One region of the Brenneria roseae subsp. americana genome, then DNA from elsewhere that is predicted to be linked to it. Evidence: predicted binding sites of a transcription regulator. Region 1 holds the regulator's gene; the other holds the start of a gene.
What was found. The regulator sigma-54, encoded in region 1, starts transcription at its own class of promoters, with help from an activator protein. The targets are predictions, from matches to a motif close to GTTGGCACANNTTTCGCTNT.
Positions count from the first base shown of each region.

Region 1 (16,376 bases):
TTGTTTAACGAACAGGGAACGGCAACCTGGTCAGTGCGCGCCGATCGCGCCAAGCTGACAAAAGATAAGATGCTCTATCTGTACGGGCATGTCGAGGTTAACAGCCTGACAAACGACTCACAGTTGGAGAGAATCAAAACAAACAATGCCCAGGTGAATCTGGTCACTCAGGATGTCTCTTCCGATGATGAAGTCACCCTGTACGGCGCCAGCTTTACTTCCAACGGGATGAAAATGCGCGGAAATCTGCGTAACAAGACAGCCGAGTTGATCGAAAAGGTAAAAACCTCCTATGAAATCCAAAACCAATAACCTGATGCGTAACACCCTGATCGCCAGCTCGTTGTTAGCCGTCAGCGTTTCCACGCTGGCCGTCACCGGGGATAGCAATCAGCCTATTCATATTGACTCAGAGCAGCAATCTCTGGACATGCAGGGCAACACGGTAACGTTCACCGGCAATGTCGTCGTGAAACAGGGAACGATTGAAGTCAAAGCCGACAAAGTCGTCGTTACCCGGCCACAGGGGGCACAGGGTCGTGAAGTTATTGAAGGCTACGGCAACCCCGTGACGTTCTATCAGATGCAGGACAACGGCAAACCCGTAAAAGGCAATGCCCAGAAAGTTCGCTATGAACTGGCTAATGATTTTTTGGTGCTGACCGGTGATGCCTATCTGGAGCAGGTGGACAGCAATGTGAAAGGCGACCGCATCACTTATCTGGTGAAGCAACAGCAGATGGAAGCCTTCAGCGATAAAGGTAAACGTGTTACTACGGTATTGGTTCCTTCTCAGCTTCAGGAGAAAACGAACAAGAGCTCATCCTCCCCCTCTCAAAAACCGCAACCACGAGTCACTGAATAACTTATGGCAACATTAATCGCAGAAAACTTGGCTAAGGCGTATAAAGGCCGCAGGGTTGTGGAAAACGTCAGCCTTACCGTCAACTCCGGCGAGATTGTTGGCCTATTGGGGCCGAATGGCGCAGGGAAAACGACAACATTTTATATGGTTGTCGGCATTGTCCCGCTCGATGAAGGGCGCATTGTGATTGACGACGACGATATCAGTCTGCTTCCTTTGCACGACCGCGCCCTGCGCGGGATCGGCTATTTACCGCAGGAAGCGTCGATTTTTCGCCGGTTGAGCGTCTATGACAACCTGATGGCCGTTTTGCAAATCCGTAAAGATCTGACCTCGGAGCAACAGGAAGACCGGGCGAATGAACTAATGGAAGAATTCCATATTATTCATTTACGCGATAGTCTGGGACAATCGCTCTCCGGTGGTGAACGGCGCCGGGTTGAAATCGCCCGGGCACTGGCGGCAAATCCCAAATTCATCCTGCTGGATGAGCCATTTGCCGGCGTTGATCCCATTTCGGTCATTGATATAAAAAAAATAATTGAGCATCTGCGTGACAGCGGGCTTGGTGTGTTGATTACCGATCATAACGTCCGTGAAACGTTGGATGTTTGCGAGCGCGCCTATATTGTGAGTCAGGGACACCTGATCGCCCACGGCTCCCCGACCGAAATCTTAGCCGATGAGCAGGTAAAACGCGTCTATCTGGGCGAAGGCTTCCGACTCTGATAGGGTAGTGTTTCCATTGAATAGTATATAAGGAAGTTGGCGCTACTTATGAAGCAAGGTTTGCAACTCAGGCTTAGCCAGCAACTGGCCATGACTCCACAGCTACAGCAGGCAATCCGTCTGTTGCAACTGTCCACGCTTGAACTGCAACAAGAGATTCAACTGGCGCTGGAAAGCAATCCGTTACTTGAGCAGACGGACAACCACGAAGAAATAGAGTCATTCGAGATGGCCGACAGTGATTCGCTGGATACCGGTGAAGCACTGGAACAAAAAGATATGCCGGAAGAGCTGCCGCTTGATGCGACCTGGGACGAAATCTATTCCGCAGGCACGCCCTCCGGTACCGGTACGGATTACCGGGATGAAGAGTTACCGATCTATCAGGGAGAAACGACACAAACCCTTCAGGACTACCTGATGTGGCAGGTGGAACTGACGCCTTTTTCAGATACCGATGCGGCGATAGCGACGTCCATCGTCGATGCGGTGGACAATACCGGCTATCTCACTGTGCCGCTGGAAGATATTCTGGACAGCATTGGAGATGAAAACGTCACGCTGGATGAAGTAGAGGCCGTACTCAAGCGGGTACAACGTTTTGATCCCGTAGGGGTCGCCGCGCGCGACCTGCGCGACTGCCTGCTGGTACAGCTTTCTCAGTTTGCTGAGGATACGCCGCGCCTCGCGGAAGCGAAGCTGATTGTAAGCGACTACCTCGACCTGCTGGCCAACCATGATTTCCGCAGCCTGATTCGCTCAACCCGTCTGAAAGAAGACGTACTGAAAGAAGCATTGGCGCTGATTCAATCCCTCGATCCCCGTCCGGGCCAATCCATCAATACCGGTGAATCCGAATACGTCATTCCTGACGTGCTGGTACGCAAGATCCAGGGACATTGGGTGGTCGAATTGAATACCGACAGCGTGCCCCGGCTCCAGATCAATCAACAATATGCCGCGCTGGGCAATAGCGCCCGTAGCGATAGCGACGGTCAGTTTATTCGTAGCCATTTACAGGAAGCGCGCTGGTTAATCAAAAGTCTGGAGAGCCGTAATGATACCCTGCTCAAAGTGACTCGCTGTATTGTCGAACAACAGCAGGATTTTTTCGAACAGGGTGAAGAATTCATGAAGCCGATGGTGCTGGCCGATATCGCCCAGGTGGTGGATATGCATGAATCCACCATCTCCCGGGTAACCACACAAAAGTTTCTGCACAGTCCACGCGGCATTTTTGAACTAAAATATTTCTTCTCCAGCCATGTGAATACCGACAACGGCGGTGAGGCTTCGTCAACGGCTATCCGGGCGCTGGTCAAAAAGTTAATCGCCGCAGAAAACCCCGCCAAGCCTTTAAGCGACAGCAAACTGACTACGCTGCTCTCTGAACAGGGCATTATCGTGGCGCGGCGTACGGTGGCGAAATATCGAGAGTCTTTATCTATCCCACCATCAAATCAGCGTAAACAACTGGTTTGATCTCAACAGAGAAGGAAGACACTATGCAGCTCAACATTACCGGACACCACATCGAAATTACCGAACCTTTACGCGATTTCGTGAATACCAAGTTTGCCAAGTTAGAGCAATATTTCGACCGTATCAATCAGGTCAACGTGGTACTGAAAGTGGAGAAAGTACAACAAATTGCCGATGCTACAGTCCACGTCAACGGTGGGGAGCTGCACGCTACATCAGAAGCGGAAGATATGTATGCCGCTATCGATTTGCTGATCGATAAGCTGGCTCGCCAGCTCAATAAGCATAAGGATAAGCTGAAACAGCACTAGTTTTTTTCTTGCCCGCGGGCAAGAAAACAGACCCAGCCCATGCATCCTATGGGCTGGGCTCACCAGCAGTGAAAGTGTCGTTAAGTGAATATAAAATGAATAACGTTCCCGTTTTGCAACTCAGTACCGTGTTACGTCCAGAGTGCACCCGAAGTTCTGTCCATTGCCAGAGTAAAAAACGAGCACTGGAAATTATCAGTGAGCTAGCTGCCAAACAGCTTAATCTCCCCTCACAGATTATTTTTGATGCCATTCTCACCCGCGAGCGAATGGGCAGTACCGGCATTGGCAATGGTATTGCCATTCCCCATGGTAAGCTTGAGGATGAAAACGCGCTGGGAGCAATCGGGGTATTTATTCAGTTGGATCAACCTATCGCTTTCGATGCCATTGATAATCAAGCCGTTGATTTGCTTTTTGCCTTGCTGGTTCCGGCAGAACAATGTAAAACCCATTTACATACGCTGTCGCTTATTGCCAAGCGTCTGACAGATAAAGCGATTTGTCGGCGTCTGCGGGCGGCGCAAAGTGATGAAGAGCTGTATCAGATCATGACGGAAGCCGGTTAAGTCAGTGGCAGTCATGTTTACGATGTATGGTGATCCAATCGGGAACCGGAGATTACTTGCAATCCGTGTTTTACTTGTTCATTTTCTAGCAATTCATTATAAACATAATGGCATAGAGAGTTCGCCGTCACGTTGCCAGAGGGGAGTCGTCAGATGGTGCTGATGATTGTCAGTGGTCGCTCAGGGTCAGGAAAATCTGTCGCTCTGCGCGCGCTGGAAGACATGGGGTTCTACTGTGTAGATAACCTGCCAGTGGTTTTATTGCCGGAGCTGGCCAATACGCTTGCGACACGCAATATCTCCGCAGCGGTCAGCATTGACGTGCGCAATATGCCGGAATCGCCGGAAATCTTTGAGCATGCAATGAAACAGCTGCCGCAGAGTTTTTCACCACAGTTGTTGTTTCTGGATGCCGATCGCAATACGCTGATCCGTCGTTACAGTGATACTCGCCGTCTGCACCCCTTATCCAGTAAGAATCTGTCGCTGGAAAGCGCCATTGATGAAGAAAACGATCTGCTGGAGCCACTGCGTTCACGGGCCGATCTGATCATCGACACCTCTGAAATGTCAGTGCATGAACTGGCTGAAATGCTGCGTACCCGCCTGTTGGGCAAACGGGAACGCGAACTGACGATGGTCTTTGAATCTTTCGGCTACAAGCATGGTATTCCTATCGATGCCGACTACGTGTTTGACGTGCGTTTTCTGCCCAACCCGCACTGGGATCCCAAATTACGTCCGATGACCGGTCTGGACAAGCCCGTCGCCGCCTTCCTCGATCGGCACACTGAAGTCCATAATTTTATCTATCAGACGCGCAGCTATCTGGAACTCTGGCTTCCCATGCTGGAAACCAATAACCGCAGTTATCTGACCGTGGCAATTGGCTGTACCGGCGGCAAACATCGTTCCGTTTACATTGCGGAACAGCTGGCGGACTACTTTCGTTCCCGCGGCAAGAATGTGCAGTCCCGCCACCGTACGCTGGAAAAGCGTAAATCATGATAGTCAGACCCAATAATGACGATAAAACAAACGGTTGAAATCAAAAACAAGCTGGGCATGCATGCCCGGCCCGCCATGAAACTGTTTGAACTGGTGCAGAGTTTTGACGCGGAAGTGATGTTGCGCAATGACAGCGGTACCGAAGCCGAGGCCAGCAGCGTTATTGCCATGCTGATGCTGGATTCAGCCAAGGGTGGGCTTATTGAAGTCGAAGCGACGGGCCCGGATGAAGAACAAGCGCTGGCCGCGGTGATTGAGCTCTTTGACGCCGGGTTTGATGAAGAGTAACCCGATCCGAAAACTCTCTGCTCGTCTTCGTGATAGAGATCGCTTTTCTTTCTGACCGTAAGCCCCTACTATCTCCTGATATCATTTTTTCTTATACACCCCCGCTCCCCTGGCGCGGGGGTGTTGCTTTTACGTCATCTGGAAATAAAAACTGGAGAGGAGTATGACGAAACCTAACCTGACAATCAGTGAATTGGACGCGGAACGTCTGGATATGTTACTGGAGCAGCCCGCCTTTGCTGGCAGCGATGTCGCTCAGGCCCTGAATGACGAGCTTGATCGGGCGGAAATTTTACCTTCCGTCAATATCCCTTCGGATGTGGTAACCATGAACAGTCGGGTGCGTTTTCGCGATCTGATCGCTAATGAGGAACACATCCGCACGCTGGTTTACCCGGTTGCAGTGAAAGACAGCAGGGAACACTTGTCCGTCATGGCTCCGCTGGGCGCGGCATTGCTGGGAATGCATGTAGGAAACACCATCGCCTGGCGGTTGCCGAACGGTGAAGAAACGCATATCGAGGTGCTGGAACTGCTTTATCAGCCGGAAGCGGCGGGTGAATACCACCGCTAAACGGCGATAACGCAGAGAATGACAAACCGTCGGATAATGCCGACGGTGACGGTCACTCCCCCGTCGTCACGCGGTTCCTGTTTATTCTCCTGCGATCTTCATTTCTGGCAGTAGCACTGACCCACACTGAATATTACTGCGCGTCTCAATGTCGTTGCCTACCGTGACGATGTTGCGCAACATGTCTTTCAGATTACCCGCAATGGTAATCTCACTGACCGGATACTGAATTTCACCGTTTTCCACCCAGAAGCCGGACGCGCCACGGGAATAATCTCCCGTCACGCCGCTGACGCCCTGCCCCATTAATCCCGTCACCAGCAGCCCTTTACCCATCTGTTTGAGCAGACCATCAAAATCCAGCCCTTGTCCGGCGATGCGCCAGTTATGGATACCACCAGCGTGTCCGGTGCTCTTCATGCCCAGTTTACGCGCGGCATAGCTGGTCAGCAGCCAGGTTTGCAAAACGCCGTCTTTCACAATCTCACGCCGCTGAGTGCGTACCCCCTCGCTGTCGAACGGCGTCGATGCCAGCCCTTTGCGTAAATGCGGCAATTCTTCAATAGTGAGCCACTCCGGCAGAATTTGCTGGCCCAGCTTATCCAACAGGAAGGTTGATTTACGGTATACGCTGCTACCGCTGATTGCCCCGACCAGATGGCCGAACAGCCCTGTCGCCACTTCCGCGGAAAACAGTATCGGCGCCTGCATGGTGGGTAACTTACGCGGCGACAAACGGGATAACGTACGGCGCGCGCACTCTTCACCCACCCACTCAGGCGTTTTCAAATCATCCAGCGAACGACCAATGGTATAGGCGTAATCACGCTCCATGTCACCATTCATCTCGGCAATCACACAGCTGGACATCGAATGACGGCTGGAACAATAGCTTTGCAGCATGCCGTGGCTGTTGCCAAATACTTTGATGCCGTAATGGCTATTGAAGCTTCCGCCTTCGGTATTGGTGATGCGCTTATCCGCTTTCATCGCCGCTTGTTCAGCGCGGGCGGCCAGTTCGATGCCACGATCGGCATCCAGCTCCGCCGGGTGAAACAGATCCAGATCCGGTGCGTCAAAAGCCAGCAGATCCTTGTCTGCCGGACCGGCAAAAGGATCGACGGAGGTGTAACGGGCAATATCCAGCGCCGCCTGCACGGTCCGCGCGATAGCGTCCGGACTGAGGTCGGTTGATGAGGCGCTGCCTTTGCGCTGCTGGTAATACACCGTAATACCCAGCGCGCCATCGCTGTTAAATTCAACGTTTTCAACTTCACCATAACGGGTGCTCACGCCAATACCGGTCGTTTTTGACACGGAGACTTCTGCCGCATCAGAACCCGCTCGCGCCAGTTCCAGCGCCTGTGCAACCGCTTGTTCCAGCGCTTCACGCTGTTGTGCAACCTGAGTGATTATTGTCATTGTTCTGCCATAATGAGTAAGGAAACCGTTTCGATAGGTGACGCCGGGGAAATGCCCGTGCAGCCACAGTCCCGCTGCACGGTCAGGTCTCCGCGCATGAATATTTCCACGCAATTCATCGTCATCCATCCGCATAAAAGGTGTAGCATAATGCTCCTGAGTCTAACAGGATCCGCAGACAATTTCGCACAAAGCCCAAACCTGTTAGGATCAGCCTCTTTTTATGGCGGCAGTCCTTGCCCGCCGTCCTACGGGCCGTCACACTGCGTGACGTTGAAAAACGCGCCTAGCGTTTTTTTACCGGAAATTTTTTAGGAACCAACCATGAGCAAAAAAACCGAAGACTGGCTTGATGACGTCCCGGACAATAATGAAGACGACGATGATGAAATTATCTGGGTCAGCAAAAGCGAGATAAAACGTGATGCGGAAGCGCTGAAAGATCTCGGTGCGGAACTGGTTGAACTGGGTAAGAACGCGTTGGAGAAAATCCCGCTGGATGATGACCTGCGCGCGGCGGTCGAACTGGCGCAGCGCATCAAGAAAGAGGGTCGCCGCCGCCAGTTACAACTGATCGGTAAACTGCTGCGAGCCCGCGATCCAGAACCGATTCAGGCCGCGCTGGATAAACTGAAAAACCGTCACAATCAGCAGGTCGTGCTTTTTCACAAGCTTGAGCTATTGCGTGACCGTCTGGTAGCCGAAGGGGATGATGCCATTCCTGATATTCTGGCGCTTTACCCGCATGCAGACCGCCAGCAGCTACGTTCGCTGGTACGCAATGCGCAAAAAGAGAAGGCTGCGAATAAGCCGCCAAAATCGACCCGCCAGATCTTCCAGTATCTGCGTGAGCTGTCAGAAACCGAAGCGTGATAGCTGGCTCAGGGTGCCCGCGGTGACCCTGAGTTAACGCATCTAATCACCCAACGCATGCTGATATTTATGCAACATGGTGATTAAACGTCCGACTGGCGCCGTGATACCCGGTGACATCCGCCGCTCCGCCAGTTTCTGCTGATACTCCCCAAGTTCATCCAACAGCCGCGCAAAAGATTGGCTGCGTATGGTATCCCGTCGCGCGCCAATCACCTGTTCCGCCGTGGCGCGAATCTGGCGATGAAAAGCGGAGAGCTCCTCATCCCGGGGAATATCCAGTGAACGCAGACGCTGATGCGCGATAATCAACGACAGCGCCAGACGATATTTGGCAATATCACCGGGAAACATATTCAACAGCAGAAATAGCTGCTGATAGAGTGCGGGCAAATGGTTTTCCTTGCGCCGCGCCTGATTGGTCGTTAATGCCGATACCGCACTGTAAACAAAGCGATTCAGCAATGTGCGTCCGGTACGGGTTTTGGCATTATCCCGGATCAACAGAATAACCAGCAGCGCCAGAAAACAACCGATAATCTGCCCGATAGCGTTATCCAGAAACTGGCCGATATGGAACGTCATCGGATTATCCAGCACCAGAATATTGATCGTGCTCGCCAGCGCGCCCAGCGATCCCAGGCGTCGCTTTTGTACTTCAATACCAATGATGAAAGCCATCGCGCCCAGGCTGAAGCATAGCAGCAACAGACTCTGCTGCGTTGACGGCATGATAAGCATGAACATCAGCGCCCCCAGTGGCAGCGCAAAGATTGTTCCATAAAGGAAATCAATCGCCACCATTTTGGGATTTGGCAGCCGCATCGCCAGCGACGTCACCACGGCAATCATGACCATGCAAACGCTACCTGAAGTCCAGCCGGTACTCAGCCAAAATAAACAGCCCAGCGCGGTTGCCACCCCCGTCCGTAATCCGTTAATCATGGCATGGTGAGTTTCGGCCGAAGACGCTTTAACCTCAACATCGCTGTTCAGCACGTCAGCCTCCACTTTGCTGATACGCCCGTTAGTCTGTACGCCTTTGGCCAATAACAGGTAACGTGTTGCGGTCCCCACCCAGCCGCTTACCGTGGGCGGCATATCCTGACTATGGCTGGCAACAATCAGGCGCCGCAGCGATTTCAGACGCCGGTGGATATCCTGCATGGATTCAACCGGCTGTTCGATAACCCATTTCAGGCTGCCTTTCACCCATGAAGGATTATCCTGCAAAATCAGATAGGTTTCGCAAGACTGCGTAATCAACGCCAGCGATTGCGTATGCATGGCTTTCAAACGGCGATTGCTGTTCTGCCAGCGCGACGATTCCATCATCAAATGATTACGCATGCCATTCAGCGCCGTCGTTTTACGCACCAGCGCATGCCAGGCGGCATCAATCGCCTCTTTTTCCGCCTGATTGATACATAATTGCAGCAGCCGATACTGATCCATCAGCAGCGCTTCGATACCGCGGTCAATATCCCGTTTTATCGAGCGCGGGGAGAACACTAAATCGGCCAGAATGGCGCACACGATCCCCAGCACAATTTCACTACAGCGCTCGACGGCAAACTGCGGCGTCAGCAGCGGCGTCCCCTGGGTGGAGACAATAATAATTAACGCCGTATAGCCCGCCAGCCCAAACACATAGGCATTTTCAACTTTGACGAGTGAAGAGATCCAGGTACAAACTCCCGCCCACAAACAACACAGCATCAGCATCAGAACCGGTGCGCGAATCGTCGTAATAATGATGACTAATGCACCGATACAGCCAATAAAGGTTCCGATAATACGCAACATGCCCCGATGGCGGATAGCGCCGGAAAACGGTTCGCCACCCGCCGCAAAGGCCGGCCCGGCAGAGACGATCGCCGCCGTCAGTACAGACCAGCGCGGGGTTTCCAACTGCAAATGGAAACCCAGCAGCAAAGACAGGACAATGGCGAAGCTCAGCTTAAATGCAAAGCGGAAGCGAACAAATATCGGGCTTTTCATGATATCAGCCGAACTCACGCAGGCGATATAACAAGCGAATCAGCGGCGACGGCTTTTTATCATTGTTGACCTGCTCGCCGGTAATGACGACGGTAGCGGTAGTGCCGGCCGGATACAGTTCGCCCATTTGGCGATCCAGCTTGATTTTCACGGGTACGCGCTGTGCCAGACGCACCCACTCCAGGTTGGAATCAACCGTTGCCAGACCTTTACTGTCAACGCTGCTACTGCTGTTGTTCACCCCGGCAGCCACACTGTCTACCGTGCCGTAGAAGATACGCTCACTGCCAAGAGGCGTAATTTCAGCCCGATATCCACGGCGTATCCTTTCCAGCTTGGTTTCTTCCATGTAAGCCAGCAGGTAGAATGAATCTTCCTTCACCAGCGCCACGGCGGTTGAACCGCGGGTAATAAACTCCCCGGTCTGCACATTCAGGTTGGTTACCCAGCCATCGGCGGGCGCGCGCACCACCGTGCGTTCCAGATCCAACTTTGCCAGCGCCAGTACCGCCTGAGCTTTGGCAAGCTGGTGTGTCGCCGTTTCCAGCGCATTGCCCGACTGGTCGATATCCTCCTGCGACATCGCCTGAATGCCCAAACGCGCCCGGCGCCCCGCTTCCCGTTTTTTCTCCACCGCCAGCGCCTGATAATAGGCCACATCGGCTTCCGCCTGCGCCAGCGCTTCACGATAGCGGGGTTGATCCACCACGAACAACACATCACCCTGCTTCACCAACTGGTTGTCTGTCACCCGCACATCGGTGAGCAACCCGCTAACATCGGGGGCGATAGCCACCACATCCGCGGTAAATTTCGCATCACGCGTCCAGGGCGATTCGGTATAAAACGCCCAGATACGAAATACCGCCACAACGGCGAATAACACCACGGCCAGCGTGATAACCACACGACCCAGTTTTTTCATGAGCGTGGCGATAAAGAAAGATTTCACAAAGAACCTCAAAGACCGTAACGGAACAGCAGATAGAACAGGCAGCAGAATAATGCGGTATTAAACAACGCGGGATGCCAGACAAAATCATAAATGCCCGTCGGCTGCAACAGCCGGTTCACAACGAAAAATAACGTCAGTGAAACCAGCAAGACAAAGAAGACCGGCGGGAACGACAGGCCGAACAACACCATAACCGGGAGTGAACTCATCCTCTTTTCCTTATGTTTCATTAGGTATAACGAGCCGGAATGACACGTTACCGTGATTAATTCATGACCAACCGACCAGCGCGTGGCGCATCAGCAGCAAAGGCGTCCCACAGGCTCCATAGCCGATAGGCCAACATGGCATTAAACTGAGACATGTACATGGCGATTGCAGATGCTGACTGCTGATTCGATAAGCGATATTAAATCAGCGTTTTTTACGCTACGGTGATAACAATGAATGACTGAAGGTTTTATATGACCCGTCCGGAATCACCGGATAGGCTATATTATGGATGTTTATTATTATGTTATCTACATAGTGTGATCTAAATCACTTTTAAGCCAGAGTTAATAATGGAACGATTAAAAAGCATGTCGATATTCGCCAGAGTGGTGCAGTGCGGCTCCTTTACCGCCGCCGCACGCCAGCTCCAGATGAGCGTTTCCGCCGTCAGCCAGACCGTCACCAAGCTTGAAGACGCATTGCGGATCAAACTGCTTAACCGCAGTACACGCAGTATTGGTCTGACCGAAGCGGGGAAAATCTATTACCACGGTTGCCGCCGCATGCTGCAAGAAGCCCATGAGGTACATGAGCAGCTTTACGCCTTCAACAGTACCCCCACCGGCACATTACGCATCGGCAGTTCGTCCACCATGGCGCAGAACGTTCTGTCCGTCATGACCGCCGATATGCTGAAAGAATATCCGGGGCTTTCCGTTAATCTGGTCACGGGGATTCCCGCACCTGATTTAATCGCCGATGGTCTGGATATTGTCATTCGGGTTGGCGCGTTACAGGATTCAAGCCTGTTCTCCAAACGACTGGGATCGATGCCCATGGTGGTCTGTGCCGCCAAAAGCTACCTGGCACAGCACGGCACGCCGGAAAAACCGGCCGACGTGGTGAACTTTTCCTGGCTGGAATATAGCATGCGCCCAGATAGTGAATTCGAACTGATTGCTCCTGAAGGCATTTCTACCCGGCTGGCTCCGCAGGGTCGTTTTGTCACTAACGATCCGCAGACGCTGGTGCGCTGGTTAAAAGCCGGGGCAGGAATTGCCTATGTTCCCCTGATGTGGGTGGTTGAAGAAATCCAGCGTGGCGAAATGGAAATTCTGTTCAGCCGTTACCACTCCGATCCCCGCCCGGTGTATGCGTTATATACCCGCAAAGACCATCTGCCGCTGAAAGTGCAGGTCTGTATCAATTACTTGATTGAGTATTTCAAGCAGGTCGCCCTGACGTATCAGGGATATCGTCAGAATAGTGAGGAAGATAAAAAGTAAATTTTGCGAAGCGTTTCCGCCTTTCCCAACTTAGCGCTCTCGCTATGTCAGACAGTGCGTTATATCTCTTTCCTCCTGCGACTTACAAACGTGTACCGGTCCCCAACACGCGGAAACCGACGCGATGCCATCACAGGCAGGGTCAGTAAAATCACCTTTGGAAAAGTACGATACATGACGTACAATTGGATAATAATATGGGATTCAGGGATGCAAAAAAACAGGTTATTGGCTGTTTACGAACGGGCAATGTGCTACATGAAGCCAGAGGCAGCATCAGTGCCAAGAATTTGCTGGCAACGGGACAGGTAACGCTTGAGGATGTTATTGATATTATTAACCGGACTGATGGTTCATCCTACACCTGCTCCCCGCACCATTTCGCTTCACACATTGATGTCCACATCATCAGGGTCAATCACCGCTGTATACCGTGGTATATCAAATGGTATTTCACCGAACCGAATTGCGTTTTTATCAGCGTTCATCATTAAGGCTATGGCATGAAAATTTTCAAAGTGGGCGATACGCAGACCGTGTTATGCAACCTCTGCCGGTCATGTGAAAATGTTACGTTTCAGCTCAAAGATGTGCCGTTTAGCGATGGCACTGGAATAGTGAAGCAAGTGCTGGTGGGGGTATGCGATCAATGTGGAAACGTCGCGGTCGTTCCTCATCAATCCACGCCAATGATCAAAAAAGCACTGGATGTACAGCGTAAATCGCTGGAAAGCCGCGTCCCTGCACACATGATCGATATTCTTAACCTGGCCAGCAGCGAATTAGGCGGCGCGCCTGATTTCGTCCCCAGCCTGATAAAATATTACCTGCACAGTCTGGCAGCCGACCAAGAGGCCGCACAGGATATCCCACGTTTGTTGCAAAGCGATTTGGCGCAGGGGAAATCCGAGAAGCGACTCTCGCTTAAAGGCAGGCATGTCATTCAGAATATTGATACGCTAAAAATATCCACAAAAATTACCAGTACGACCGCGCTGCTCAAGGGCATTGTCCTGAAGATCAATGATGATGTTCTGGTACAACGTAACCCAGCACACATCAGGCGGTTGAAATCGATTATCGCCGCCATTTCCTGAATTAAAAAACCGCGTCAGCAAGCACGCGGTTTTTCAAAAATGCAGTGTGGGAACCGCGTTTAATTACGCCGTACCACCGACCGTCAGACTTCCCAGCTTCAGCGTCGGCTGGCCAACGCCAACGGGCAGGCTTTGCCCCTCTTTGCCGCACACGCCCACCCCTTTATCCAGCGCCAGATCGTTACCCACCATGGAGATCTGCTGCATGGCTTCAATACCGGAACCGATCAGCGTGGCGCCCTTCACCGGCGTGGTCACGCGGCCCTTTTCAATCAGGTAAGCTTCTGACGTTGAGAACACGAACTTGCCAGAGGTGATATCCACCTGACCGCCACCAAAATTCGGCGCGTATAGGCCGTATTCAACGCTGGCGATAATCTCTTCCGGCGTTGACTGACCCGCCAGCATATAGGTGTTGGTCATACGCGGCATAGGCAAGTGTGCATAAGATTCACGGCGTCCATTACCCGTCGGGGCAACGCCCATCAGACGAGCATTCAGTTTATCCTGCATATAACCTTTCAGAATTCCATTTTCGATCAGCACGTTATACTGGCCCGGCACCCCTTCGTCATCCATAGCCAACGAGCCCCGACGTCCTGTCAGCGTACCGTCATCCACCACCGTACAAAGCTCGGACGCCACCAGCTTGCCCATCTGGCCGCTGAATACCGAGGTTCCACGGCGGTTAAAATCGCCTTCCAGACCGTGCCCAACCGCCTCGTGCAGCAACACGCCCGGCCAGCCCGCGCCCAGCACAACAGGCATTGAGCCCGCAGGCGCAGCAATCGCCGACAGGTTAACCAGCGCCATACGCACCGCCTCTTTCGCCCAGGCTTCCACACGAGATTCACCGTCTAGCGTTTCCCAGAAATAGTGATAGCCGCTGCGCGAACCACCGCCGCTGGCGCCACGCTCACGTTTACCGTCCGCCTCAACCAGCACGCTGATCGACAGGCGCACCAGAGGGCGAACATCAGCAGCCAACGTACCGTCAGTCGCCGCCACCAGCACCAGTTCATACACGCCAGTCAAACTGGCCGTCACTTCCTGCACTCTGGCATCAGCAGCGCGAGCGACCGCATCCGCACGCTGCAACAGGGCAATTTTCTCTTCGCGGGTCAGGCTATCAAGCGGGTTAAGCTGTGGGTAAAGCGCAGAATGCGGCACTTCTCCCAGCGTGTGCGCCTGACCATTGCCTTGCTCGCGCACAATGCTGCGTGCCGCCTGCGCACTTTGATGCAACGCATTCAGCGTAATCTGATCGGCATAGGCAAACCCCGTTTTTTCACCATCGATCGCGCGAATGCCTACGCCCTGATCGATATGGTAGGAGCCATCCTTGATGATACGGTCTTCCAACACCCATGACTCGTGGTAGCTCGACTGAAAATAAAGGTCGGCATAATCCAGGCGACGTTCATTTAATAATCCCAGTACGGAAGAAAGGTCATTAAGGTTCAATTTGTTAGCGGTGAGTAATTGCTCACTGACAAACGACAGACTCATATTTTTTTCACTCTTTATTAGATGAAATCGGGTGAACGAACTGCGCTATTCGCCCTTCTTCTTACTTGGCTCACGCAGGACTTCCTGAATCTTCGGCTGATCGATGCTACCGGAAATGTGGTAACGAATCAGCGAAATCTTGTTCCACAGCGGCGCCAGCACCTTACTGGCCGCAAAAACTGCCGCACCGATCACCGGGTTAACGACAAATGCCGTGGCGACCCCCACCGTGGCAGAAATTTCTGGCGCAATCACCGCATCGATATTGACCTGACGCTGTACCAAATCGACATCACCTTTCATGGCGATGTCCGCTTCCAGCCCATCAATCAACATATCGTCGGTATGCAGAACGCCATCCTTAATCCACGCCGTACTACGGATACCATCGAAATAAAAACCGCTGCCAAACGTATCGCTGAAATCAAACCGCAGCTTACGCAGTAAAGCATCGAAACTGACCAGACGCAGCAGTTGCCCGGCCTGACCCGTCCCCATTTCGGCGATTTCCCCCTTTCCTATCCGCGCATGCAGAATACCGCTCAGACTGGCAATGTCCGGCGCCCAGGGAGTGCCACGCCAGTAAAGATCGTAGTCAACATCAAACGCCCCGGCGCGCAACGGTGTATTAATGCCGAACCAGTCGGCATTTTGCTCCAGGCTGTCGCCAGTCAAGCGTCCTTTCAGTGCGGTACGGACCCCCTCGGCGTTATCCTGCCAGCTACCGTTTACCGTCAGCCGCGCCTTCCCGGTATCAATAACGCCGTCACTCAGGGTCAGTCTGTCTTTCTCAGGCTGTAGCGTTCCCTGAACGCGGCCAAAGTTTTGTCCGACAATCCAGCACTGACGACAATTGAGCTGCAACGCAGGCCAATCCTGAAAGCTGATGCTGGGATCGTTCAGCGGCGATTTCTTCTCGGCCAGCGCAATCGGATTGGTCGCTTCATCACCTTTCCATTGAGGATTGTAGTAGAGATAGCGGATATCACTACGCCAGATACCGCGATGCGGAATATCGAGCGTGGCGTCAATTTCGCGTCCCTGAGCCTGCACTTCGTTACCGTTCAGACTATTTCTACTGATAATCGACAAATCATGCCACTGCTGTCCCAGCAATTGCAGTTCTGGCGTGCGCAATGTGACTTCCGTCGGGAAGCGAAAACGGCTGCCTGCGCCATTGCCACTCAGCGATGA
Region 1 is NZ_QDKJ01000005.1:27,374-43,749, reverse strand. Features, by position in the region: gene lptC (LPS export ABC transporter periplasmic protein LptC) at 1-312, shown strand, start outside; gene lptA (lipopolysaccharide ABC transporter substrate-binding protein LptA) at 293-865, shown strand; gene lptB (LPS export ABC transporter ATP-binding protein) at 869-1,594, shown strand; gene rpoN (RNA polymerase factor sigma-54) at 1,643-3,076, shown strand; gene hpf (ribosome hibernation promoting factor) at 3,100-3,387, shown strand; gene ptsN (PTS IIA-like nitrogen regulatory protein PtsN) at 3,483-3,956, shown strand; gene rapZ (RNase adapter RapZ) at 4,110-4,964, shown strand; gene npr (PTS phosphocarrier protein NPr) at 4,980-5,252, shown strand; gene rnk (nucleoside diphosphate kinase regulator) at 5,416-5,826, shown strand; gene pmbA (metalloprotease PmbA) at 5,908-7,248, opposite strand; gene yjgA (ribosome biogenesis factor YjgA) at 7,573-8,121, shown strand; gene aaeB (p-hydroxybenzoic acid efflux pump subunit AaeB) at 8,164-10,122, opposite strand; gene aaeA (p-hydroxybenzoic acid efflux pump subunit AaeA) at 10,127-11,047, opposite strand; gene aaeX (p-hydroxybenzoic acid efflux pump operon protein AaeX) at 11,083-11,286, opposite strand; gene aaeR (HTH-type transcriptional activator AaeR) at 11,641-12,576, shown strand; gene B4923_RS07580 (hypothetical protein) at 12,774-13,070, shown strand; gene B4923_RS07575 (hypothetical protein) at 13,080-13,673, shown strand; gene tldD (metalloprotease TldD) at 13,737-15,182, opposite strand; gene yhdP (AsmA2 domain-containing protein YhdP) at 15,228-16,376, opposite strand, start outside.

Region 2 (16,376 bases), on a different contig from region 1:
CGTTACGTTCTCGAATGGCTCCTGCAAGCGGCCATCGATTTTGCGATTGATAACTTTAGGACGAGAAACCGCCAGTTCGAAACCTTCACGGCGCATGTTTTCGATCAGAACCGACAGGTGGAGTTCACCACGGCCTGAAACGCGGAATGCGTCAGCGTCTTCGGTTTCTTCAACGCGCAGCGCGACGTTATGCACCAGTTCTTTGTTCAGACGCTCAAGGATCTGACGAGACGTCACATACTTCCCTTCTTTACCGCAGAACGGCGAAGTGTTGACGTTGAAGTACATGGTCACGGTCGGTTCATCAACAGACAGCGCAGGCAAGGCCTCAACCGCGTTCACATCACAGATGGTATCGGAGATGTTCAGCTCGCCCAGACCCGTGATAGCAATAATATCACCCGCTTCAGCCACCGCCGCTTCGATACGTTCCAGCCCCATATGGGTCAGAACCTTACCGACTCTACCGTTACGAGTTTTGCCTTCGCTATCAATGACAGTGACCTGCTGGTTAGGCTTCACACGACCGCGTTTGATACGGCCAATACCGATAACACCCACGTAGTTGTTATAGTCTAACTGGGAGATCTGCATCTGGAACGGCGCTTCAAGCTCTACTTTAGGCGCAGATACGTGGTCAACGATCGCCTGATACAGCGGAGTCATATCTTCCGCCATATCATTATGATCATTACCCGCGATCCCCATTAACGCTGATGCGTAAATGATAGGGAAATCCAGTTGCTCATCCGTCGCATCCAGGTTCACGAACAGGTCGAACACCTGATCGACAACCCAGTCAGGACGCGCCCCGGGACGGTCAACCTTGTTGATCACCACAATCGGTTTCAGACCATTAGCAAATGCTTTCTTGGTCACAAAACGGGTCTGCGGCATCGGACCATCCATTGCGTCAACGACTAACAGCACCGAGTCAACCATCGACATTACACGTTCTACCTCACCGCCGAAGTCGGCGTGTCCAGGGGTATCCACGATGTTAATGCGGTAGTCTTTCCAATTAATGGCGGTATTTTTGGCGAGGATGGTAATTCCACGCTCTTTCTCCAAATCGTTGGAGTCCATTACACGTTCGGTTGCTTCAGTACGTTCTCCGAAAGTTCCGGATTGTTGCAACAACTTATCGACCAGGGTGGTTTTCCCATGGTCAACGTGCGCAATAATGGCGATGTTACGCAAATTTTCGATCACAGCTTTGCCTCAGGCATTTAGAAATAGCGCGCTATTGTACACGTATTAATCGAGGGACTAAACAAGATCACAAGCATCTATGATAAACAACCCAATGCTGCCTGCTTTGTGATCCCTTTCACGGTGCAAAAACGCTACAAGAGTGAACCAAAGCACCAAATTGGTGCGCAAGCTCACCACAAAGCACCATTTTGGTGCTATAACCTATAATGGTGCAGAGGTCTTCACGCGGAAAGCCCCTAAGAGCAACACATTGCACGTATTTAAAAAGTTGGCACACTTTTAGCTTTAGTTTACGCACGGTAACAACATCAATCCACAATGATATTCGTTCCACGACGATAAATAACAATCGGGAGAACCAAGTATGTCCGCAGAACATGTTTTGACGATGCTGAATGAACATGAAGTGAAGTTTGTTGATTTACGCTTCACCGACACCAAAGGTAAAGAACAGCACGTCACCATTCCGGCTCATCAAGTTAACGCTGACTTCTTTGAAGAAGGTAAAATGTTTGATGGTTCCTCGATTGGCGGCTGGAAAGGCATTAACGAATCCGACATGGTCTTGATGCCAGATGCGAGCACTGCCGTTATCGACCCGTTCTTTGAAGAGTCTACTCTGATTATCCGTTGCGACATTCTGGAACCAGGCACCATGCAGGGCTACGATCGCGATCCGCGCTCTATCTCCAAACGTGCTGAAGACTTCCTGCGTTCTTCCGGTATTGCCGATACGGTGCTGTTTGGGCCGGAACCAGAATTCTTCCTGTTTGATGATGTTCGCTTCGGCAGCAACATCTCCGGTTCTCACGTAGCCATTGACGACATCGAAGGTGCGTGGAACTCCGGCACTAAATACGAAGGCGGCAACAAAGGCCACCGTCCGTCAGTAAAAGGCGGTTACTTCCCGGTTCCACCAGTAGATTCTTCACAGGATCTGCGTTCTACCATGTGTCTGACCATGGAAGAAATGGGTCTGGTTGTAGAAGCACACCACCATGAAGTAGCCACCGCTGGTCAGAACGAAGTGGCAACCCGCTTCAATACCATGACCAAAAAAGCAGATGAAATTCAGATTTACAAATACGTCGTACATAACGTTGCTCATGCGTTCGGTAAAACCGCGACCTTCATGCCAAAACCCATATTCGGTGACAACGGTTCCGGTATGCACTGCCATATGTCTTTAGCCAAAAACGGCACCAACCTGTTTGCTGGCGACAAATACGGCGGTCTGTCTGAAACTGCGCTGTTTTACATTGGCGGCATAATCAAACACGCTAAAGCCATCAACGCATTATCCAACCCGACCACCAACTCTTATAAGCGTCTGGTCCCGGGTTACGAAGCGCCAGTAATGCTGGCTTACTCCGCACGTAACCGTTCTGCGTCTATCCGTATTCCGGTTGTCGCAAGCCCGAAAGCACGTCGTATCGAAGTTCGCTTCCCGGATCCGGCGGCTAACCCGTACCTGTGTTTCTCAGCATTGCTGATGGCGGGTCTGGATGGCGTGATCAACAAAATCCATCCTGGCGATGCAATGGACAAAAACCTGTACGATCTGCCGCCAGAAGAAGCGAGTGAAATCCCAACCGTTGCCGGTTCTCTGGAAGAAGCGCTGAACGCACTGGATGCAGACCGCGAGTTCCTGACCCGTGGTGGCGTGTTCACTGACGACGCTATCAATGCTTACATCGAACTGCGCAAAGCAGAAAATGACCGTATTCGCATGACTCCGCATCCGGTTGAGTTTGAACTGTACTACAGCGTGTAATTACTGCGATTAGCCGTACAGTAAAACAGTAGCCCAATCGTGCTGACGGTTAGGCTACTGACAGAATAAATCGTTAGTTTGTTTTTGTGGCGGGCTATTCATGTTCGTCACCCCGGTAGGGACTGTTGCGGTGCGACGGGCTAACGTTACGTTAATAAAAATTTTTCCTGAAAATTTTTTGTTGCCGTGGAAACTTTTCAGCCCATCTCATGATGGGCTTTTTTCTCCACAAACTCTGAAGTTGCAACATCATATCCATCATATACACTACTATGCACCAATATGGTGCGGGAGTCTGCGTTATGGCAACAGGCACGCTGCCCGATGCTGGGCAGATCCTAAATTCTTTAATCAACAGCATCTTATTGCTGGATAGCGATCTGGCGATTCATTATTCCAACCCGGCAGCGCAACAATTATTGGCACAAAGCTCGCGTAAATTATCAGGTACGCCGTTACCTGACTTGCTGGGATATTTTTCTCTGAATATAGATTTGATGCGTGAGAGTCTGGATTCAGGGCAAGGTTTTACGGATAACGAAGTCACCATCGTCGTGGATGGTAAAGCCCATATCATGTCGCTTACCGCGCAACGGGTGCAGGGGGATTTCATTCTGCTGGAAATGGCGCCGATGGATAACCAACGTCGTCTTAGCCAGGAGCAACTCCAGCAGGCTCAGCAACAGGCCGCCCGAGATTTGGTCAGAGGGTTGGCGCACGAGATAAAAAATCCACTGGGTGGATTACGTGGCGCCGCGCAGCTACTCTCCAAAGCCTTACCCGATCCGGCGTTGACCGAATACACCAAAGTGATCATCGAACAGGCGGATCGTCTGCGCAATCTGGTTGACCGTCTGCTTGGCCCTCAGCAGCCCGGCCTGCATGTCACCCAAAGCATCCATCAGGTTGCGGAGCGGGTATGCCAACTCGTTTCTCTGGAAAAACCTGACAACGTGACGCTGGTGAAAGATTACGATCCCAGCCTGCCTGAACTCACACACGACCCAGATCAGATCGAACAGGTGTTACTGAACATCACGCGTAATGCGCTACAAGCATTAGGTAAGGAAGGCGGCACCATCACGTTGCGTACCCGTACAGCATTTCAGCTCACCTTACATGGTGTGCGTTATCGCCTCGCTGCACGCATTGATATTGAAGATGACGGCCCAGGTGTACCGGCTCAGTTACAGGATACGTTGTTTTATCCAATGGTCAGCGGTCGGGAAGGTGGCACAGGTTTGGGATTGTCCATTGCACGCAGCCTTATCGATCAACACTCCGGTAAAATTGAATTTAACAGTTGGCCAGGACACACCGAATTCTCGGTCTACCTGCCCATTCGCCAGTGAGGTTCACAATGCAACGAGGGATAGTCTGGATTGTCGATGACGATAGCTCCATCCGTTGGGTGCTCGAACGTGCGCTCACTGGTGCGGGGTTAACCTGTGCGACGTTTGATAACGGAAACCAGGCTCTGCATGCGTTGGCAACACAAACGCCAGACGTACTGTTGTCCGATATCCGTATGCCGGGAATGGATGGGCTGGCATTATTGCAGCAAATAAAACAACGTCATCCTATGTTACCGGTCATCATTATGACTGCGCATTCCGATCTGGACGCTGCCGTCAGCGCCTATCAGCAAGGCGCATTTGATTACCTTCCAAAACCTTTTGATATCGACGAAGCGGTCGCGCTGGTCGAACGTGCCATCAGTCACTATCTGGAACAGCAGCAGCCCGTTCGTAGTCAACCGATCAACGGCCCGACAACAGATATTATCGGTGAAGCGCCTGCAATGCAGGATGTGTTTCGGATCATTGGCCGTCTGTCACGTTCTTCCATCAGCGTGCTGATTAACGGGGAATCCGGTACCGGTAAAGAACTTGTAGCCCATGCTCTGCACCGCCATAGCCCGCGGGCCAAGGCACCTTTTATCGCCCTGAACATGGCGGCAATTCCAAAGGATTTGATCGAATCAGAATTGTTTGGCCATGAGAAAGGCGCATTTACCGGCGCCAATCAAATTCGTCAGGGACGCTTCGAGCAAGCCGATGGCGGTACGCTGTTTCTGGATGAAATCGGCGATATGCCGCTTGATGTCCAGACTCGTTTATTGCGCGTATTGGCTGACGGTCAGTTTTATCGGGTTGGTGGCTACGCCGCGGTTAAAGTGGATGTGCGAATTATTGCGGCTACGCACCAAAACCTTGAACTGCGGGTACAGGAAGGAAAGTTTCGTGAAGACCTCTTTCACCGTCTGAATGTTATTCGTGTTCACCTGCCGCCGCTGCGTGAACGCCGTGAGGATATTCCTCGCCTGGCGCGCTACTTTTTGCAGGCAACGGCCAAAGAACTGGGCGTGGAACCGAAAAATCTGCATCCGGAAACAGAAACGGCACTCACCCGCCTGCCCTGGCCTGGCAACGTGCGGCAACTGGAAAACACCTGTCGCTGGTTAACGGTCATGGCGGCTGGTCAGGAAGTGCTGATTCAGGATTTGCCACCAGAGTTATTTGAAACCACCGCTCCCGATTCCACCGTACATATGTTGCCTGACAGTTGGGCAACCTTATTGGCACAGTGGGCAGATCGGGCATTACGTTCCGGTCATCAAAATCTGTTGGCAGAAGCGCAACCCGAAATGGAAAGAACCTTGCTCACCACCGCGCTGCGGCATACACAGGGACACAAGCAGGAAGCGGCCCGCTTATTGGGATGGGGAAGAAATACCCTTACGCGCAAGCTGAAAGAACTGGGAATGGAGTAATCAAGGCTTGCACATCTATTTTGTGCAAGCACTTTTCACCGTAGCGCAAGGATAGCGGTATCGCCTCTAAACCGTCAGGCGGCCCCCAAAACAAGCCGCCGTGGGTGATCCAGAAACACACTCGTGCTACTTCGGAAAGCAGCTGGTGACAAGCGGTGAAAATTAGCGTGAAAAATACAATCTGGCGCACGAAATTGTCATAAATTTGTTCTTTACTTGCCGTTGGCCAGCAGTATGATCGTGTCGCTGATTCGGGAGGAGTAACATGCTGGATTCATTAATTTCCATAGTGACACACAGTGCTGAAATAAGCTCTGCTGCGAGCCATTCACCGCAAACAGCGATTGCCGCTGTCCTGTGCGCCGCTTTGATCAACTTCTTTAGTTAATACACCGCCATCTCAATGCCGGTGTTCTCACTAAAGAGGTATCACTATTAAAAAAACAGCCGCGTAACGTGGCTGTTTTTTATTAGATCACCCGAGAAAATTGCTGCGTCCGTATTTTATCCCGCAGATAATTATCGAAACACATGCAGATATTACGGATCAACAGACGCCCTTTCGGCGTAACCGCAATCCCGGCTTCCTGCATATCCACCAGCCCATCAGCCGCTAATGGCGCCAACTGCTGCAAATCCTGCGCAAAATAGGACTGAAAATCGATACCGTAATCCGCTTCAATTGCCTGATAGTTTAGCTGGAAATTACAAATCAGCGTCTTGATGACATCACGCCGGATGCAATCATCCTGCGTCAGTTGCAATCCACGCCACAACGCATTCCCAGAATCCCTGACCTGAGCATAATAGCGTTTCAGCTCCTTCTGGTTTTGGGCATAACTATCACCGATCATACTAATCGCCGATACCCCCATGCCCAGCAAATCGCTATCTCCCTGGGTTGTGTAGCCCTGGAAATTACGATGCAGCTTTCCCGCCCGCTGCGCCACCGCCAGTTCATCATCTGGACGTGCAAAGTGATCCATACCAATAAACTGGTAACCTGATTGCGTCAGGGTGCTGATTGTCTGCTGCAAAATCTCCATCTTCTGTTCTGCATCCGGCAAATCAGCCTCTTTGATTTTCCGCTGAGCCGCAAACAAGCTGGGTAAATGCGCATAGTTAAACACACTGAGCCGGTGTGGGTTCAGTTCAGCGACACGCTGTAGCGTAAATGCAAAACTTTCAGGGGTCTGCTTTGGCAAGCCATAAATCAGGTCAATATTGGTTGACGTAAAACCCAGAGATTTCGCTCGCGCGATCAATGCAAAAATGAAATCTTCATCCTGTTCACGATTGACCAGATTCTGTACTTCTTTATTAAAATCCTGTACCCCCATGCTCAGGCGATTAAATCCTTCGGCACGCAGGTGATCGAGAACATCCAGCTCAATTTCACGAGGATCAACTTCCAGCGACAGCTCGGCCTGAGCTGAAAAGGAATATTGCTCACGCAGCAGCCGCATCAAGCGACTAATTTGCGATTTATTCAAATAGGTCGGCGTACCGCCTCCCCAATGCATTTGCGTCACCGTTCGTCCGGCAAACAACGGGGCCCGCTGGCGGATTTCCTGCTCCAGCACATCAAGGTATTCATCCGCTTTATGCTGCTGGCGCGTGACCAGCTTATTACAGCCGCAGAAATAGCACAGACGGTGGCAAAATGGGATATGGACATATAGCGAGAGCGCTCGCTGTGGATAACGCGCAATAGCCTGCCGAAAAGCAGGCTCATCGAACTGTTCACTGAACTCCAGCGCGGTGGGATAAGACGTATAACGGGGCCCGGAATAGTTATATTTTTGAATCAGGGCTAAATCCCAATCAACTGACTGCACGGACATGCTGCTCACTCCTTCCTGTCTTTGTTATTGGCCAAATCCTTGCCCTCCCTCTACGGGGTCGCCGGAGACTTACCTTTTTACGGATCGTTTAAAAACGCTCCCGGCGTTTTTTTATTCGTCTCATCCATGAGACTCACCCTAAGGGCCGCCATAAATGGCGTTTAAAAACGTTCCCGGCGTTTTTTTCTTGGGCGTATCAATGACGATCGGCCATTCATAACTGCACGATGTAATCGGTTTTTCCGTTTCGACAGGAGCCAGAGTTTACCTAACAGGCAAAACAGATAAAACGTAACCAGCAATACCAGTAACAGAAACAGCAATTTCATCGATTAGAATGCATCTTTCGGGTTATTGCGCTTCAGAAGTTGCAGCATATCTTCCGGTTGCTCTTCTTCGTCATCCCCCAGTTCGATACCAAGTTGTTCCATCAACATATCAATACGATCCAGCGTTTCATCAACCCAGGATTGCTCTTTGGCACTCAGCGTTTCTCCGTTATCCAGACGATCCAGCAGCGCGTCCAAACGAGTATCGTTTTCCAGCATCGCCAGTTCTTCTTCGGGCGACATGGCGGCAGGTGTTACCGTTTCTTTGGCTGCCCGGGCGACAGATTTGGATTTCGCAGATACGGTTTCCTGAATCCCCAACGGAATCGGTTTTTTACTGCCGATGCGTGGATCGGCAGCGTTACGCTGTCCGGCAGTTCCATTTGACGATCCTTTTTCCTGAGCACGACTTCCCGCCGCATGACCACGGTGTTTTTTCTGACGTTTCCTGTCACGTGCTTCCCGATCCAGCTCTTCGCGGGTTTTTCTTTTGATTTTGGGTTTGGCGGACCCTTTAATTGATTGGCTCATAATGTTGTTCTCAGGTACACAGGTGAAGGTAATTGCGGCGGAATCTAGCAGAAAGCCCGACAATAAAAAAGTACTCACATAGACTGATGATGGTTTTCATTATTTCAGACTTGAATATAGGCTATACCCATTGCCTTTCAAGGTGCAAGGAAGCCGCCCATCGAATGTCTCTCTCGTCACATCGCTAACCGCGACGACCGGATACGCGAGGCAATCCAGTACCTCAGGAACCAGATTTCGGAACAGATAAAACCGCCTTTATTGTCAGTTACAGGTATAATCCCCAACCTGACTCGATCCAGACAGAGATAATCATTGTGACCCAGCAATATAACTACCACATGACGCATTTTGTCATCAGCGCCCCGGATATTCGCCACCTGGCAACAGATAGCGGTATTGAAGTTGCCTTTGCTGGGCGCTCTAACGCCGGAAAATCCAGCGCGCTGAACACGCTGACCAATCAAAAAAACCTGGCGCGTACCAGTAAAACACCGGGAAGAACACAGCTCATCAACCTGTTTGAAGTTGTGGAAGGCGTTCGTTTGGTGGACTTACCCGGTTACGGTTATGCCGACGTGCCGGAAGCCATGAAACTCAAGTGGCAACGTTCGCTGGGTGAATATCTTCAGAAACGTAATAGCCTGAAAGGCCTGGTGATACTGATGGATATCCGCCACCCGTTGAAAGATCTCGATCAACAAATGCTGCTGTGGGCCGTTGATGCACAGCTTCCCGTTCTGGTTCTGCTGACCAAAGCGGATAAATTGGCATCTGGCGCACGTAAAGCTCAACTTAATATGGTACGTGAAGCGGTATTGCCATTTATGGGTGATATTCAGGTGGAAGCCTTTTCTTCATTGAAGAAACTGGGCGTTGAGAAATTACGTCAGAAGCTTGATAGCTGGTTCAGCTCGTTGCCATCTATCGATGAGGAAGAAGAACAGAAAAGCGAGTAATTCCTGTTTCCTGCCAATCCTGAACTGCCCCAATAAAAAATTTCCGGGAAATATTTTCAACACCGCTTATGACGGGCTGGACGTCCGTCATAAAAAACGCGGGGGAGCGTTGTTAAACGCCGCTTGCGGCGGGCCATAGGGGTGAGCCTCAGGAATAAGACAAATAAAAAACGCCCCAGTCAAAAAATGACCGGGGCGGCTAATATTCAGCCAAATCCGATTACGTGAAGTAAAAGGTCTGAAAGATAGAACATCTTACCTCTGTACCCTACGTCTTTAACTCTACCCTATTTTTTCGTCGGAACAAAGGTTTTTTTGTTGTTTACTTTCATAAAAATTGGCGACCAACTACACAAAGTCAAACCAGGTCACACTATCCTGTTATTTTATTACAGAAATATATGACCCAACATGGCTTAATGGGCTTCATCCCAGTTCATACCGGTTCCAATATCAACTCGCAACGGTACATTAAGCTGCATGCATCCTTCCATTAACTCCCTGATTTTGTTTTTAGATGCTTCCAAAACGGAATCATGGATCTCAAAAACCAATTCATCGTGAACCTGCATGATCATATTCACGAGCGGTTTCTCTTGTTGTAACCAATCGTCAATCGCGATCATCGCTTTCTTGATAATATCGGCCGCAGTCCCCTGCATCGGCGCATTGATGGCCGCTCTCTCTGCCGCTTTACGGGCTATTGCATTACGCGAATTAATGTCAGGCAGATAAAGACGACGACCATCCAAGGTAGAAACATAGCCCTGCTCGGTGGCCTGCTGGCGGGTACGATCCATATATTCCAGAACACCAGGGTAACGTTCGAAATACAGATTCATGTATTTCTGCGATTCATAACGAGGAATATTCAACTGGCGCGACAGCCCAAACGCACTCATACCGTATATCAAGCCAAAGTTAATGGCTTTTGCACTGCGACGCTGTTCAGATGTTATCTTATCCAGCGCAATGCCAAATACTTCCGAAGCGGTAGCACGATGAATATCCAGCCCATCAGAGAACGCTTTCAATAGACCCTTATCGCCGGAAAGATGCGCCATAATACGAAGCTCAATCTGCGAATAGTCCGCGGCAACAATGCTGTATCCCTTCGGTGCAATAAAAGCCTGGCGAATACGCCGCCCTTCTTCATTACGCACCGGAATGTTTTGCAAGTTGGGATCGCTGGAAGACAGGCGACCGGTAGCCGTCACCGCCTGATGATAAGAAGTATGCACACGCTTGGTTGCCGGGTTAATCATCAACGGCAGCTTGTCGGTGTAGGTAGACTTCAGTTTCGCCAGTCCGCGATACTCAAGAATCAATTTTGGCAGAGGATAATCCAATGCCAGCTCAGCCAGCACTTCTTCGTTGGTAGAAGGCGCGCCTTTCGGCGTTTTTTTCAGGATCGGCAGCTTTTGCTTTTCGTACAAAATGCCTTGCAACTGCTTTGTCGATGACAGGTTAAACTCTTCACCCGCCAATTCGTAAGCCTGGGTTTCCAATTCGGCCAGACGAACTGTCAGCTCTTTAGAGTGTTCGGACAGAATGCCAGGATCAATCAGCACGCCAGTTCGTTCCATTCGGGATAGCACGGGCACCAACGGCATATCGATGGTCTGAAACACCTGACGAAGTTCAGCATGTTGCTGTAATTGCCCCCACAGTTTCTGGTGCAAATGTAATGTGACATCCGCATCCTCCGCCGCATAAGGCCCCGCTTGTTCCAGTGCGATTTGATTAAATGTCAGTTGGTTCTTGCCTTTGCCGGCAATCTCTTCAAAGGTAATTGTTTTATGACTCAGATGGCGTTCAGCGAGGCTATCCATATCGTGACGCCCGGCAACGCTATCCAGAACATAAGATTCGAGCATGGTATCAAACGCGATCCCTCGCAACTCGATGTCATAACGTTTCATCACGCCTTTATCGAATTTAAGGTTCTGACCAACTTTTAAGCTTTTTTCATCTTCCAACAGCGGCTTAAGCAAGGCCAATACCCGATCGCGATCCAGCTGCTCCGGCGCATCCAGATAATCATGAGCTAATGGAAGATAAGCCGCTTCCCCTGGTTTTACCGAAAATGAAAGCCCAATGAGGTTGGCGGTTAATGTATCCAACCCATCGGTTTCGGTATCAAAAGCAAAAACGTCGGCATTTTTTAAACGTTCAATCCATTCCAGCAGCGTATTTTCATCCAGAATGGTGACATAGCCATCAGCAGAAAGTACCGGCTCTGTTTCAGGCTTATCAATATGTTTCTCAGCCGCTTTGATCGCTTTCGGCGCAGGTGAGTGGCTCTTTTTACCCTGCAACCATGTGCCGGATTCAATATCCGCTAACCAACGCTTGAATTCATAATGGGAAAATAAACGATGCAGTTCATCAACATCCGGTTCGTTGACCGTTAACTGCCCGCAGCTCAGGTCAAGCTCAACATCTGTTTTAATGGTGGCAAGCTGATAGGAAAGGTACGCAATTTCTTTATTTTGCTCGAGCTTAGGCGCCATGGTTTTAGCACCGCGGAATGAAAGCCCGGCGATCTTATCCAGATTGGCATACAACATATCCAGACCGCCGCCGATGCCCTGTAATAACGCTTGCGCCGTCTTCTCTCCAATACCGGGGACACCAGGAATGTTATCGGATGAATCACCCATTAACGCCAGGAAATCGATAATCAACGCCGGTGGAATACCATATTTCTCACACACCTCCTGCGGGCCCAGGATGGTGTTGTTCATGGTGTTGATGAGCGTTATGTTCGGCGTAACCAACTGCGCCATATCTTTATCGCCAGTACTAATCAATACTGGCGTTCCGGCTTTTTCAGCCTGCAAAGCCAGCGTACCAATCACATCGTCAGCTTCCACACCGGAAACCGCAAGCAATGGCAATCCCATGGCCTTCACCATCTGGTGCAAAGGTTCAATCTGTTCGCGCAAATCATCCGGCATTGGTGGACGATGTGCCTTGTAGTTCTCGAACAACTCATCACGGAACGTTTTACCTTTGGCATCAAACACCACCGCGACATGACTGGGGCGATATTGCAGCAGCAAGCTGCGCAGCATGTTTAATACGCCATACATCGCACCGGTTGGTTCTCCTGCGCTATTGGTTAACGGAGGAAACGCATGATAAGCACGGTACAAATAAGATGAGCCGTCTACCAGAATGAATGGGTTTTCTGCAATCTGAGCCATAGCCTGCTGTAATCTTTGTTATCTGTCATGACGCTAAGCATGCCATAGCTGAAGGAAAGAGACGATCCTTAACGTGAGGTATTCATCATTTTTGCATGCATCATCGCAAGATCTTCCTGTGGATAAGTTTGTGAATAGAATTGAAAAGTTAATTATCCATAGATCCACTGGAAAAATTGATTCTATTTATATCCATATTATTCATGCAGTTAAAATAATTTTGATTATTAGCAAGGATCGGTAAAAGATAATCCATTTTGTGGATATAAATTAATCGATAACATATTGATGAAATCACAATGTATTTGTTTGAGAGATGAAAAAGACGAGGCCTAAAGAATAAAACCACGCTGATTCATCAGCGTGGTTTATTTACCGTTTATTTCTTGTCGATAAGAAATTTTACAACATCAGCATACTGTTTTACGTAGGCATCCATTGAGCTGGTATCCAAACCATCATTCTTAATCATGTATTTGCCATTAACAAACGTAGCTGGAACGCCACGTAATTGTAAATCTGCCGCGGCTTTTTCCTGTTGAGCAACCAGGGATTTCACAACAAAGCTATTTAATGCACCGTCAAATTCTTCCGCACTAACACCCGCGCTGATAAAAACGTTACGAATATCGTCAGGATTTTGTACAGTCTGCGTTTTCTGAACCGCATCAAACATCAAGGGACTGACTTTTTCTTCCACGCCCAATGCCATGGCCACAGCCCAGGCTTGAGTCAGATTTTTACCCAATGGACCTAAAAAATCCACATGATAGCGGGTTATTTTTGTCCCGGCCGGCAGCGCTTTTTTTACTGCTTCAGGTATATGATAAACCTGCTCAAATTGATAACAATGCGGGCAATAAAATGAGAAGAATTCAAGAACCTGAGGTTCCTGAGTTGCCGATTTATCCAATTCGACAAATTGTTTACCATTGGAGAATTCAGCCGCCGAAACACTAAATGACAGAACGACACCAATCAGCGCAAGCCATAAATTTTTCATAAAATACACTCTCTCCATTTAATTTCAGTACATTGGCATTAGCTGCAAAGGAGGCTCCTGTAACAGCTTAACCTGTTCGGTAAATATTGATATCTGCTTAAGCCAAAAATCGGCATCAGTCATCCAGGGGAAATTTCGAGGAAAAGCGGGATCTTTCCAACGGCGAGCAACCCAGGCCAGATAATAGATCTGCCTCATCGCGCGTAAAGGTTCGATTAATGCCAACTGATCATCCTGAAATTCAGCAAATTCACTGTAAGCCTCCAACAGAATATCCAGCTGTATGCGTTGTTCATGGCGCTCTCCATGCAGCAACATCCATAAATCCTGTATTGCCGGACCATTACGTGCATCATCCAGATCCACAAATAGCGGGCCGTCACGCCACAAAATATTGCCCGGATGACAATCACCATGCAAACGCAGAGAATGCCAATCAGTACGCCAATAAACCGCGATAGTATCAATCAGCTTTCTGGTTGCCTGTAAAAAAGCATTTCGATGTGTTTTCGGTATTAACGGGCAGCGTTCCAATAGTTGATACGGCTCATGCAAATACTCATTCAAGCCGATAGTTGGCCGCTCTGAAAAAGAAGATTTACTGCCCGTCTGATGAATTCTGCCTAAGAATCGACCAACCCATTCCAGCTGTTCTTCATTATCCATTTCATATTGCCGTCCGCCGACACTAGGAAAAACGGCAAAATAAAATCCTTCATAACGATGCAGAGTACGACCATTCAGCATTAACGGCGCGACAATAGGGACTTCATCTTCAGCGAATTCGCTGGCAAACGTATGTTCTTCGAGAATTTGCGCTTCTGTCCACCGCTCCGGGCGGTAAAACTTCACCACAAATCGCTTCCGTTCTTCATCAGTAAACTGATATACCCGGTTTTCATAGCTGTTTAAAGCGGTCAAACCTGAATCTACACGCAATCCGGTATCCAGCAATGCATCCATGATTAATTCAGGGAACAACGTCTGAAAATTAAAAACTGAGCTGTTCATAACAACCACTGTCAGTATGTAAGATAAAGATGCGCACTTATCGGCACCAGGAGCACGTTACTTTTTGACCTTATTAATCTTTAATAACGCCACGCGCACGAAGTAATGCGGTTTTGAAATCTTCTTCATAATCTTTTTTCAAACCAGGAATCACCTGTGCTTTATCTGAGTCGCGCATTTTCAGATGGTAAATAAGGATATCATCAGTCAGTTCACTAAACTGCCCTTCGAACCCCGCCTCCTGTGCAAGTTTTTGTAAAAATTGGACAAGATTTAAATCAGGCTCTTTTTGCCAGGCTGGGTGTAACAGTTCGACCAGTTCATTAACGCGATGACATTTCATTTTTTTATCCTCAAAAAGTAAATACTATGACAAAAATAACAGTCTTGGCTGTATGTGGAAAGAACTTGGTCTTCAGTAAAAGTTTTCAGAAAATGACATATGACTCAGGTAACAGGGGTAAAAAATGATCACGGGCGTCATTCTGGCGGGTGGGCAGTCAACGCGAATGGGTGGTAACGACAAAGGACTGGTGGAACTTCGTGGCATACCGTTATACCAGCATGTTCTCAGCCGCCTGAAAAATCAGGTTGATGACATCATCATTAGCGCCAATCGTAATCTATCCGCTTACCAACAAAGTGGATATCGGGTCGTTAGCGACATTGAGAAAGGCTTTGCCGGCCCATTGGCTGGTATCCTTACCGGCATGCAGGCGTCGGCATCAGAGTGGATTGTTTTTGTTCCCTGTGATGTTCCAGGGCTCCCGCTGGATCTTGTCCATCGGCTATGGAAAGAGAAAGAGGGGAACAATGCGGTCTATGTAACCGATGGGCGTCGAGATCATCCAACACTATTGTTAATCAACCGATGTCTTATCGAGCCCTTAAAAACCTATCTTCATAATGGAGATCGTAAATTAATGCTTTTTATCGAACAGATAGGCGCCAAAGCGGTTTCATTTGCCGATCAGCCAAACGCATTCCTTAACCTGAACTCACCGGAAGACTTATCCAATTGGCAGAGACAGCAAAATGAATGTTAATCATCCCCCTCTGCTTGCTATCACAGCCTATAGCGGTACGGGAAAAACAACGCTACTTAAACGAGTTATCCCGCTTTTGGTAAAAAAGGGCATCAGGGTGGGCCTAATCAAGCATACACACCATCAAATGGATATTGATACCCCTGGTAAAGACAGCTATGAGTTACGCAAGGTAGGAGCCGCACAGACCATCGTGGCAAGTAACCAGCGATGGGCGTTGATGACAGAAACGCCAAAGCAGGAAGATCCTGATTTATATGAATTAGCCAGCAAAATGGATTCTTCTGCTGTTGATCTGGTCTTGGTCGAAGGATTCAAACATGAAAAGATCGCCAAGATCGTTTTATTTCGTCAGTCTTTAGGTCGAGAGCTTGCTAATTTGTTTGACGAACATGTGATTGCTATTGCTTCAGACACAAAAATAGCAACCGCCATGCTTCCACAATTAGACCTTAATCAACCCCAAGAAGTCGCTCTGTTTATCTCCCGGTGGTTATCTAGGCAAAAATAGGAAAGGTGGTTTTACCAAACTAGTGCGAGAGTCTATTAAAAACAAAAGGCCCAGTCTTTCGACTGAGCCTTTCGCTTAATTTGATGCCTGGCAGTTCCCTACTCTCACATGGGGAGACCCCACACTCCCATCGGCGCTACGGCGTTTCACTGCTGAGTTCGGCATGGGGTC
Region 2 is NZ_QDKJ01000012.1:172-16,547, reverse strand. Features, by position in the region: gene typA (ribosome-dependent GTPase TypA) at 1-1,212, opposite strand, end outside; gene glnA (glutamate--ammonia ligase) at 1,580-2,989, shown strand; gene glnL (nitrogen regulation protein NR(II)) at 3,292-4,341, shown strand; gene glnG (nitrogen regulation protein NR(I)) at 4,350-5,762, shown strand; gene B4923_RS20795 (YshB family small membrane protein) at 6,028-6,150, shown strand; gene hemN (oxygen-independent coproporphyrinogen III oxidase) at 6,233-7,606, opposite strand; gene yihI (Der GTPase-activating protein YihI) at 7,939-8,466, opposite strand; gene yihA (ribosome biogenesis GTP-binding protein YihA/YsxC) at 8,808-9,425, shown strand; gene spfP (small protein SpfP) at 9,632-9,679, opposite strand; gene polA (DNA polymerase I) at 9,842-12,634, opposite strand; gene dsbA (thiol:disulfide interchange protein DsbA) at 13,014-13,637, opposite strand; gene B4923_RS14930 (serine/threonine protein kinase) at 13,662-14,648, opposite strand; gene B4923_RS14925 (YihD family protein) at 14,722-14,991, opposite strand; gene mobA (molybdenum cofactor guanylyltransferase MobA) at 15,116-15,694, shown strand; gene mobB (molybdopterin-guanine dinucleotide biosynthesis protein MobB) at 15,684-16,205, shown strand; rRNA gene rrf (5S ribosomal RNA) at 16,291-16,376, opposite strand, start outside.
Region 2: the regulator sigma-54 is predicted to act here: its motif matches at 1,483-1,502, upstream of glnA (glutamate--ammonia ligase).